2 regions of the Siminovitchia jepli genome follow, and region 1 is predicted to be linked to the other one. Evidence: riboswitches for the same ligand, from Rfam matches in the RefSeq annotation. Region 1 holds a riboswitch; the other holds the start of a gene.
What was found. Region 1 has a riboswitch for thiamine pyrophosphate ahead of thiT (energy-coupled thiamine transporter ThiT). Riboswitches for the same ligand answer to the same signal wherever they lie in the genome.

Region 1 (5,392 bases):
ACTCCTCAAAGCTGCCTTCGGTTATTTTGATATTTATTCAAGAGTGGTTTATGTCTTATTGTTTATTCTGGTGATTGTATTTTTATTTGTTTTTATGAAAAAAAGAAGGTAGCCGAATGGACGGGATGAAGAATTTTTGATGCCGGGAAAGATCGAGGTTTCTTTTTTGATGACCAAAATTAATGTATAATATGTTGGAAATGAGCAATCAATATCAATTTCGCATAAAAGCTGGCATGGATATGGTCACGGTTGCTATATAATTTTTCACTTCATGGGGGGAAGCTGGTGAACCTTCCTTTTATATTCAAAAATAGTTTATTGCTGCCAAAAAAAGATGCGGTTTTTCAATTAAATAGAGTGAGTATGAGAGATGCAATGACATATATGGTTTGTCTGCTGGTTCTATTATTTTTGCCAGACATTGCGAAAATGATTATGAATCCGGAGTGGATGACCGAGGGGATCACATACAGTACATATATTATTCAAATCCTGGTATTTTATCCGTTTTTGATCCTTTTTTTGGTTGTAGCGGGAGTGTCCATGTTGGCTTTCGTTTCTTTCGGAATGGCGAAGATGGCGGGAAGAAAGCTTACTTATCATTATCTTTGGAAAATGACGGGATATGCTCTAACAGTCCCCTTAATGATTTACACGATATTGAAACTTTTTCAAATCAATCATGCAGGAATAAATTTAATCCTTATGCTTGTTCTATATTTTTCCATTTGCAAAATAATCCTTATTTATCCCAAAATCTCAGATGCATCATCCAAATAAAGGGAAACTTCAATCAGTCGGGTTTTAGGCATTCGACATAGGACAAGAAAAAAAGGGCTGTCGCCGGCTTTCCGGACAGCCCTGAGTATATACTATACTTCTTTGCTTAATTTAAAGGCGGACACCGACGCATTCAGCTCCTCGGCCAGCTCTGTCAAAGCGTTTGCTGTTGAAGCAGTTTCCTCGCTGCTGGCAGCGGCTTCTTCCGTTGTGGCTGAAATGCTCTCAATATAGGAGAGTACTTCTGACGTCTGGGCAGCTTGTTCTTCACTTGCACTTGCAATTTCCGTCACTTTATTCCCTGTATCATTTATCATTTGAATAATGTTTTCGAAAGCTTCACCTGATTTTTGCGTTGTAGTGACGCCTTCTTCGACAGATTTCACACTAACAACCGTAGCTTCTTGCATATTTTTAATAATATTGGATATTTCATTTGTGGCTTGACTGCTTCTTTCTGCAAGTTTGCGGACTTCATCGGCCACGACAGCAAATCCCCGTCCTTGTTCTCCGGCCCTCGCAGCTTCTATTGCTGCGTTTAGGGCAAGGAGGTTTGTCTGATCGGCAATATCATTAATGACTTCAATAATTTCTCCAATTTTCTTGGAATCCTCTTCGAGCCGGGACATTTGGGTACTCACCATGGCGGCTCCTTCAACGGAGGACTGGACAACCTGTCCTCCTTCTTTGGCAATTTTAATCGTTTTATTTGATAATTCGGCTGCTTGTTCGGTATTTTGGGCAACCGAGTTTATGGCATCCGCCAGTTCTTTAAATAATTCATTGATTGTTTGCGCAGCGTTCGCCTGATTTGTACTTGCACTGGCAATCTCTTCGGTGCTGGCCGAAACCTGCTCGGCGGAAGCTGATAAATTTTCGGAAGCACTTAAAATGTTTTGAATTGTGGCCCTTAAATTTCCAACCATTTTATTGACGGAACGGGCCAGAGTGCCTACTTCATCCTTTGTACGTATATTTACCGTTTCGGATAAATCACCATCAGCCACTTTTTCCACTAATCGAGCCACTTGTCCAAGCGGACGGGAAATAACTTTTGCAATGAAGATGCCGAATAATATACTTAGCAAACATATGAAAGCAGTAATACCTGCCACTACCATGAGAGTAGTTAAATACACTTTTTGGGCTTTCTGTTGGGCCTTTTCGGCAGCAGCCGCATCCAACTCCATTAGCGCATCCAATTCATTGATCATCCCGTTTTGAGTATTGAGCAGGCCGCCGTTAAGGCTTAACAAGTATTCCGTGTTCTTGCCGTCAATCACCAGCTGAACTGCACGATCATATAAATTATTGTGTGCTTCCCATATATTATTGAATCTGTTTATTTTATCTTCCTGCTCATATGACAATTGGTGTTTACTGTATGCGCTGACATGTGCTTCAATTTTTTCTCGGATTTTTTTTACATCTGCGATTAATTTTTCGGTTTCCTGTTCCGTTTGGGCCAAGTATAAATCCCTGCTGGCCAATCTCAACTGTTGAACCAGGTCCCGGGCTTCCGCAACTTCCTGTATCGGTTTCAAGTTATTGTTAAACATGCCGGAAATTCCATTATTTAATGCGCCCATTTGGGACAAGGCTATAACTCCAGTACCTACTTGGAATAATGCCAAAATAAGAAAAGCTGATATCAATTTCACCGATGTTTTTAGATTATAAAACCAATTCAATAACTTCTTCATAATTACACCTGCTCCTAGTACAAAATATTTTCAAAAAATATATTTCCTCTCAACAATTTATTGAAAGGCTCTCCTATTAATTTTATTGCATCACCTCTAAAGTTTTCCAAACAAAAGAATGCCCATTCTTATTGGATTGATAGCATTAATGTAACAGGCTTCTTATTTGACATAACAAAAAATCTGGTTGGCTATATTAATTTAATCGGCATAAATCCAAAGAATTGAAGTCTTCTGATTCAGATAATATCCAGATCTTAAAAAAGTTATTCCATGGAGGTTTTAATAGATTTTTGTCGGGAAATGTCAGATAGCTATACCCTCCAAGGCCTTTTTGCTTCAATCCGCGCTTCTATGTGAGGTTTGACAATTGGGGCAAGCGCCAAACCATCAGGTGTATGTTAAATTATGTTGCCAATCAGAATGGAGAGCCTGTCTATCAAATGGGGATCAGGAGCTGAATGGCTGGCAATAATATGGACGTGCCTCAAACTTTCTATAACAAAGATTGCAATTTTTTTAAAATCAACTACAATTAAGTAGAGTAGAAATTGAATCGGCGTACCAGGGGGAGCTTTTTGCTGAGAGTGGATTCGTTCCAGACCCTTCGAACCTGTTGGTTAATTCCAGCGCAGGGATGGTGATAGAGTTGAGGGCAATGTAGTTTATTGTCTTTGTTCCCCTATGGTTACGATCGGTCATTACATCATGGGGGGTTTTTTATATGGGAAGGAAAAAGATGTCATTACGTGCACTGATGGAGGTATCGATTTTTGCCGCTTTTGCGATGATGCTGGATATGATTCCATCGATTCAAGTAACGCCGGCGATCAAGTTTTCATTTGCCATGGTCCCGATTTTTATCGTGGCGCTCCGCTGGGGAATCAAGGCCGGCTTTGCATCGGGATTTTTGTGGGGACTGCTGCAGGTTGTTCTGGGGGATGCCGCAGGACAAATATTAACTCCCCTGCAAGGGTTTATTGAATATTTTGTTGCATTCAGCTTTGTCGGTGCAGCAGGATTGTTGGCACCCGCAATGAAAAATGCTGTGAAGTCTGAAGGGAAAATGATGATGGTCCTGATTTTGTTTGTGGCTATATTCTTGGGCGGCTTTGCGAGATATGTTTGGCATTTTATTGCCGGAATTATTTTTTGGGGAAAATTTGCACCTCCGGGCCAATCCGCTTTTCTATATTCACTGATATCAAACGGTACTTCTTACATCGCATCTTCCCTGGCGTGCTTTATCGTGATTGCATTGCTTGTCACGACGGCACCACGCTTGCTTCAAGTAAAATAATTGAAAAAGGCGCATTTTTTCTATGCGTCTTTTTTCATGATAAAAATCTGGCCCTCACTTCCGGTGGCGGAAGCATGCAGCTTTCTTTTTTGCCAAACCATTTATAACGGTTTTTTGCAATGAGGTCATAAAAGGGGTTACGGATGGGAGAAGGTATCATGATCAAAGGATAAAGCCATTTCCACGGCGCATTTAAATACCGGCCTATTCGGAGTACCGCCGCAGATTTATAATAGACTTTGTCTTCTTCTATAACAATCATGCTGTCGACATGGCTGGGAACATTTTGTGCCTTTAACAGTTTTTGTCCGATGTCACTTTGCAAAGAGGCGAAATGAATGTTTCCTTTCGGATCGTTTTTTATAATAAATTGGACACTCGCATCACAAAAATTGCACTCACCGTCAAACAATACGATTGGATGCATTTTTACAACCCTCCCAATGGAATCTTCTTTTACTTTAACCCATTTTGCGATATTGAAACAATGGAATATGCAGTTCAATTTACACGACGGTTCTGTTGAAGTACGCTTAGTATAAAAGGAAAAAGGAGAGGAAGGAAATGGATTTAAATGAGTGGTATGAAAAAGGGCTGACGCCAGATGAATATATCGGAACGCTGGAGTACCATAAAGATGGATTTTTGGGCATTTATGAGCAATTTACCCCGTCGGAAGATGATAGATTTTTCCAATCTGTCAAAGACAAAAATTTGCGGGTAGTGGCACTCGCGGAACCGTGGTGCGGACATTGCATGCTCAATGTTCCTGTGTTGCTCCGCCTGGCTGAAAAAACAGGCATGTCGGCCCGTTTTTTGCTGCGGGATGAAAATCTGGATCTGATGGATCAATATTTGACAAATGAAAAGCGGGTTATTCCAATCTTTATTTTTATTGATGAAAATGGAAACGAAGCGGCGAAATGGGGCCCCATCACAGAGTCTACAAGAAAATTTGTCGACGAGTTCAGAAAAGACCTGCCTCCCAAAGAGGATCCCGGCTATGACGAAAAGTTTAAAGTAATGGTAAAACAAGTAGCCAAATCCTTTAGGGAGAATCCGGATTTTTGGAACAACTCTTATGATGATATGAGAAGGGTACTCTCAAGCGTTTAATAAGGAGGAGGTGATCTCCTCCTTATTGAATTTGGTTTGTGAAAGCGCTGTCTTTAGTACTGGGCATAAAAGAATGGCTTTTATAATCAATCATGCAAGAAAATTAGACAAGACCCATTATTACAACAGTTTCAGATACATATCAAGTTTTGTCAGGTTGTAAAATGATTGTAAAATATCCCAAATAATTGACCTGAAAGCCCCTTTCATATCGAAATTATTGGAATTATTATAAAAAATATAAAGTTTGAAAGGGGGAGTTCGAAATGGTTCGGAGTGCAAGGAAAATTGTTCTTTGTTTGATCCTGTCTCTTTTGTTAGTACCGTCTTTTTCATACTCAGATAATACTAGAGTACATGCTGAACAGGTAACGGCTCCTGGCCACCAATTGCAAAATGGAGTGACACAGCCAACATATTCCTATGTGGATGCGATCAAAGAAACCATTTTTGTCGAGTCTGCATTGGACAGCGATGAAAATGGGGAACC
Region 2 (5,392 bases), on a different contig from region 1:
AAAACAGGGGGATTCATTACGGAGGAGGATTTGGCGGAATATAAAGCCGAATGGGTTGATCCGATCAGCATCCATTATCATGGGTATGATGTTTGGGAAATTCCTCCAAACGGACAGGGGATCGTGGCTCTTCAGGCATTGAATATTTTAAAAGGTTTTGAGTTTACGGGAAAAGAATCGCTTGATACGTATCACAAGCAGATTGAAGCGATGAAACTTGCCTACGTTGATGGATATAAGCATATTACAGATCCGGAGCATATGAAGTACACTGTGGAGGAAATTTTAAGTGATGCCTATGCCGAGGAGAGACGCAAGCTGATTACGACCGAAGCAAGCATGCCGGAACCGGGCAGGCCGTCTACCGGGGGAACGGTTTATTTGGCGACTGCCGATAAAGAAGGGAATATGGTTTCCTTTATCCAGAGCAATTATATGGGATTTGGTTCCGGCTTGGTTGTCCCTGGCACGGGCATCGCCCTGCAAAACCGCGGGAAAAACTTCTCTTTGGATCCGAACCATGTGAATGCCCTTGAAGGCGGAAAGAAAACATTTCATACCATCATCCCCGGATTTTTGACGAAATGCGATGAAGCGGTCGGCCCGTTTGGCGTAATGGGCGGATTCATGCAGCCCCAAGGCCATGTCCAGGTGATTATGAACTCTGTAGATTTCGGGCTTCATCCTCAGGCAGCGCTTGATGCACCGCGTTGGCAATGGATTAAAGGGAAAACGGTGGAAGTGGAACATCGTTTCCCTCACCATTTTGCGGAAAGCTTGGCATTCCAGGGACATGATATTCGGATTGCCCTTGAGACAAATAATTTCGGCCGGGGACAAATTATATGGAGAAATCCCAAAACGGGCGTGTTGGTGGCCGGAACAGAATCAAGAACGGACGGTGCAATTGCTCTTTGGTAATTGTCAGGAATAAAAAACAGAGTAGATCTGCTTTTTCACTGAGGCAAAATCAGTCCATCATTTCGGCCAGTATTTCATACGAGCGCAAACGGTCTTCCTGATAATAGATCTGCGAGTTGATGATGACTTCATCTGCTTCAGTCCTGTCAATAAACGCTTTGAGCTTTTGCTTCACTGTATCCGGGTTTCCAATAATGGTGGAATTTGGATCAAGCGTTTGCTCGACAGATGCCTTTTCAAAAGGCGACCAGACTTTTTCTATATCTTCAATTGGAGGCTTTAATTGCGACGGCATATTGCGTACCAGGCTCAGGAATTGCTGCTGTTGGGATGTGGCAAGCCAGGCTGCTTTTTCATCCGTATCAGCCGCTATCACGTTGACTCCGACCATCGCATAAGGGCGGTCTAAAGTGGCCGATGGACGAAAATTATTTTTATAAAGCTGTATGGCCGGTATAGTGTATTGAGGGGCAAAATGGCTGGCAAAAGAAAATGGCAGCCCCTTATAAGCGGCCAGCCGGGCGCTGAAGTCACTTGAACCAAGCAGCCAAATCGGAATTTTCAGGCCTTCACCGGGGATGGCGCGCACCTGTGCTTTGCCATGGAAATAATCCTCCAGCTCCTCCACCTGCTGCGGAAACTCTTCAGCTCCCCTGTTGAGCGTCCGCCTGAGTGCATAGGCGGTTGCCTGATCGCTTCCCGGCGCCCGTCCGAGGCCTAAATCAATCCTGCCGGGATACAGCGATTCCAGGGTTCCAAATTGTTCAGCGATGACAAGTGTCGCATGGTTCGGGAGCATGATCCCGCCCGCTCCGACACGGATGGATTTTGTGGAGCCTGCAATATGTCCTATGAGAACCGATGTAGCCGAACTGGCGATGCCGGGCATGTTGTGATGCTCGGCAAGCCAGTAGCGATTGAATCCAAAACGTTCGACATGCTGTGCCAATTCCACGCTGTTTTTAAAAGCTTCTGTTGCCGTGCTTCCTTCTGTAATGGGGGCCAAATCGAGAACAGACAACGGGGTGCCGGCAAACAGTTTTATGTCAGGTGATTTTAACAATTGAATCACTCCTTGGTTTCTCTTATAAAAGATGATAATGTGTTTGCAACAGCACGTCCAATCATTCGTTTTACGTGCCAATTGAAATTTATTTTGCTCGCCAAAAATGATGATATTCTTATTTTGGAGGGATATTTATGAAGCGGTTGTCGCAGGAAGAAATAGCGGCGAAATTGGAGAAAAATGGCAATTGGAAACTTGTTGATGAAAAATGGATTGTGAGAAAGTATCGTTTCCGCGACTATTTAAAAGGTATCGAATTTGTAAACAAAGTGGCACAGGCCTCGGAAAAAGCGCAGCACCACCCTTTTATATCGATCGACTACAAGCTTGTGACCCTCAAAATTTCTTCCTGGAGAGCCCGTGGACTGACGGCATTGGACTTTGAAGTGGCGGACCAGTATGACCAATTTTATGAAGAGATCACAAAAGAAATTTAGGAAGCTTTCAAATTTGCCGGGTTAATGCTATCATGATTACAAGAATATTCATAAATGCAAGAAACACTGGGGGAATCCTTAAAAAGGACTGAGAGAAGAGTGTGTACTCTGATACCCTTATCACCTGAACAGGCTGGAACCTGCGGAGGGAAGTGGCATGCCGATTGTGTGACAATTATGGCCGCTTTCCTTTGTGGAAAGTGGTTTTTTGCGTTTAAAGGGGGAATGCCGTTGAAGCTGATAGCTGTTACAAATGATAGGTGGCCGATCGAAAAATTAGGAAAAATAATGGTGGAAGCAGAGCCGTTTGTCGATCATTTTATCATCAGGGAAAAATCAAAAACGGCCGATGAATGTATGAAGCTGATCCAATTTGTATTGAATGGGGGAGTCTCTTCCGAAAAGCTTATCATAAACGATCGGATTGATGTAGCTGTGGCGGCAAACATTCGAAAAGTGCATCTTCCGGGGCACGGGTTGGATGTTCAAATGGTAAAAAGCCGGTTTCCCCGGCTATTAGCGGGTTGTTCCGTCCATTCTGCGGCAGAGGCTGATCAGGCAATCAGGCGCGGAGCTGATTGGATATTATATGGGCATGTATTTGAAACAGCCAGCAAAAGGCATTTGCCCCCGCGCGGGCTTCAAGAGTTATCAGAAATTGCCGAGAAACATGATGACACCGAGATTTACGCGATTGGAGGCATTCAACCGAAGCATATTCTTCAACTGAATGCAGCGGGGGCCGCAGGCATTGCCGTCATGTCATCGATTTTTGACAGCGAGGTTCCTGTCTCTGCCGCGGAATCTTATCATGAGGCTTGCCAGTTTATTATATGAGAGGGGGAAGACAGATGGAAATAAAATTAAACGGCCAGTCTTATAAGCTGCCCGAAAGTGTGTCGACCGTCCATGATTTGCTGGGCCATCTTCGCTTGTCCGAAAGGATTGTGATCGTTGAAGTAAACAAGGAAATTGTTCAAAAGTCCGATTATGGAAAACAGATCCGTGAACGGGATGAAATTGAAATGATCCATTTTGTAGGAGGAGGATAAGCATGTTAAAAATAGGAGAAAAAACATTTCGTTCAAGATTGTTGTTAGGTACCGGAAAATACCCTTCATTCGAAATACAAAAAGAAGCAGTTCGCGTATCGGAGGCTGAAATTCTTACGTTTGCCGTAAGAAGGATGAATGTATTTGAATCTTCCCAGCCCAATTTCTTGGAAATGCTTGATTTGACAAAGTATACACTTCTTCCAAATACCGCAGGTGCCAAAACGGCAGAGGAAGCGGTCAGGACGGCAAACCTTGCACGTGCATCCGGTTTATGCGATATGGTAAAAGTGGAGATTATCGGCTGTGACCGATCGCTGCTTCCTGACCCTGTTGAAACGCTGAAAGCTTCTGAAATGCTTTTGGAGGAGGGTTTTACTGTACTTGCTTATACTTCAGACGATGTCGTGCTCGCTAAAAGATTGCAAGAACTCGGTGTACATGCAGTCATGCCGGGCGCTTCCCCAATTGGCTCGGGACGGGGAATTTTAAACCCTTTAAACCTCAAATTTATTATTGAGCAATCAACGGTTCCCGTCATTATTGATGCAGGAATCGGTTCTCCGAAGGATGCGGCTTACGCAATGGAATTGGGAGCGGACGCCGTATTGTTAAACACTGCCGTTTCGGGAGCAAAGGATCCGGTGAAGATGGCCCTTGCCATGAAGCTGGCCATTGAAGCCGGCCGGCTCGGATTTGAAGCCGGCCGGATCGAAGAGAGGGATTATGCGGTGCCGAGCAGTCCGGTTGAAGGATTGCTTTCATCGTGAATAGCCGTTATTCGAGGCAAGTGCTATTTGAACCGATCGGTGAATCCGGACAAAAGAAAATTGCTCAGTCCCATATTTTAATTGTCGGAGCAGGAGCGCTTGGATCGGCGAGTGCCGAAATGCTGGTTCGTGCAGGAGCAGGGAAACTGACAATTGTAGATCGGGATATTCTTGATTGGAGCAATTTGCAAAGACAGCAGCTTTATACCGAACAAGATGTAATGGACCAGCTTCCAAAAGCGGTTGCAGCCAAAAAACGGCTTGGCGAGATTAACAGCGGAGTCGACATTGAAACGATTGTTGCGGATGTAACAGCAGAAAATGCCGAAGTGCTTGCCAAGGGAAAAACACTGATTGTGGATGCGACAGACAATATCGAAACGAGACTGTTAATGAATGATGCGTCCAGAAAAGTGAATATACCGTTTTTTATGGGGGCAGTGGTAGCCAGTTATGGACTGATCTATTCAATTGGCTGGAAAGATCGGCCTTGCCTCCATTGTCTGCTCAATACGCTGCCGCCGCAAACGCTCACCTGTGATACAGCAGGGGTAATCAGTCCGATCATCCAGGTGGTTGCAGCCCATCAGGTGGCAAATGCATTCAAATATATTGTAGGAGAAGAAGTGGATTACAGGCTGAAATCATTTGATCTTTGGACGGGCGATCAAGCGGCCATTGATGTAAGGCCGCTGCGGCGCCCGGATTGTCCAAGTTGTTCTGAACAGGCTGTATTTCCATTTTTGTCCAAAGAGAAACAAACGAAAACAGCAATTTTATGCGGCCGGGATACGGTGCAAATCACATTGTCACGTGAACGGACAGTGGAGCTCGGCTCGCTTTCCAAAACCATTCGCCCGATTGTAACAAATCTTATATCCAACCCGCATCTAGTGGCCTGTCAATTTGACGGGCATCGGATTGTTTTATTCCGCGACGGCCGCCTGCTTGTCCATGGCACAAAAGATACTGCCAAAGCCAAGTCGTTGGCAGCCAAGCTATTGGGGTGAATCGATAGAGGTGGTGACAGATGGCGATTGGTTCAACTGACAATCAGTGGGGGATGAAAAAACCCCCACTGATTATTGCGCTTTAACCTTTGGTTAAGCCTCGTCTTTTGGCCAGCTTGTTTCTTTCTCCATCATC

Region 2: another riboswitch for thiamine pyrophosphate. It lies ahead of AB1L08_RS11180 (thiamine phosphate synthase); the one in region 1 lies ahead of thiT (energy-coupled thiamine transporter ThiT).

Annotation. Positions count from the first base shown of each region.
Region 1 covers NZ_JBFEGN010000008.1:82,355-87,746, reverse strand. The annotation lists gene AB1L08_RS05945 (DUF1189 family protein) at 289-783, shown strand; gene AB1L08_RS05940 (methyl-accepting chemotaxis protein) at 876-2,486, opposite strand; TPP riboswitch at 3,044-3,141, shown strand; gene thiT (energy-coupled thiamine transporter ThiT) at 3,211-3,786, shown strand; gene AB1L08_RS05930 (thiol-disulfide oxidoreductase DCC family protein) at 3,821-4,213, opposite strand; gene AB1L08_RS05925 (thioredoxin family protein) at 4,351-4,902, shown strand; gene AB1L08_RS05920 (Xaa-Pro dipeptidyl-peptidase) at 5,169-5,392, shown strand, end outside.
Region 2 covers NZ_JBFEGN010000028.1:16,284-21,675, forward strand. The annotation lists gene AB1L08_RS11165 (gamma-glutamyltransferase family protein) at 1-921, shown strand, start outside; gene AB1L08_RS11170 (LLM class flavin-dependent oxidoreductase) at 971-1,984, opposite strand; gene AB1L08_RS11175 (4a-hydroxytetrahydrobiopterin dehydratase) at 2,122-2,424, shown strand; TPP riboswitch at 2,483-2,592, shown strand; gene AB1L08_RS11180 (thiamine phosphate synthase) at 2,656-3,261, shown strand; gene thiS (sulfur carrier protein ThiS) at 3,276-3,476, shown strand; gene AB1L08_RS11190 (thiazole synthase) at 3,479-4,246, shown strand; gene AB1L08_RS11195 (ThiF family adenylyltransferase) at 4,243-5,256, shown strand; gene AB1L08_RS11200 (hypothetical protein) at 5,339-5,392, opposite strand, start outside.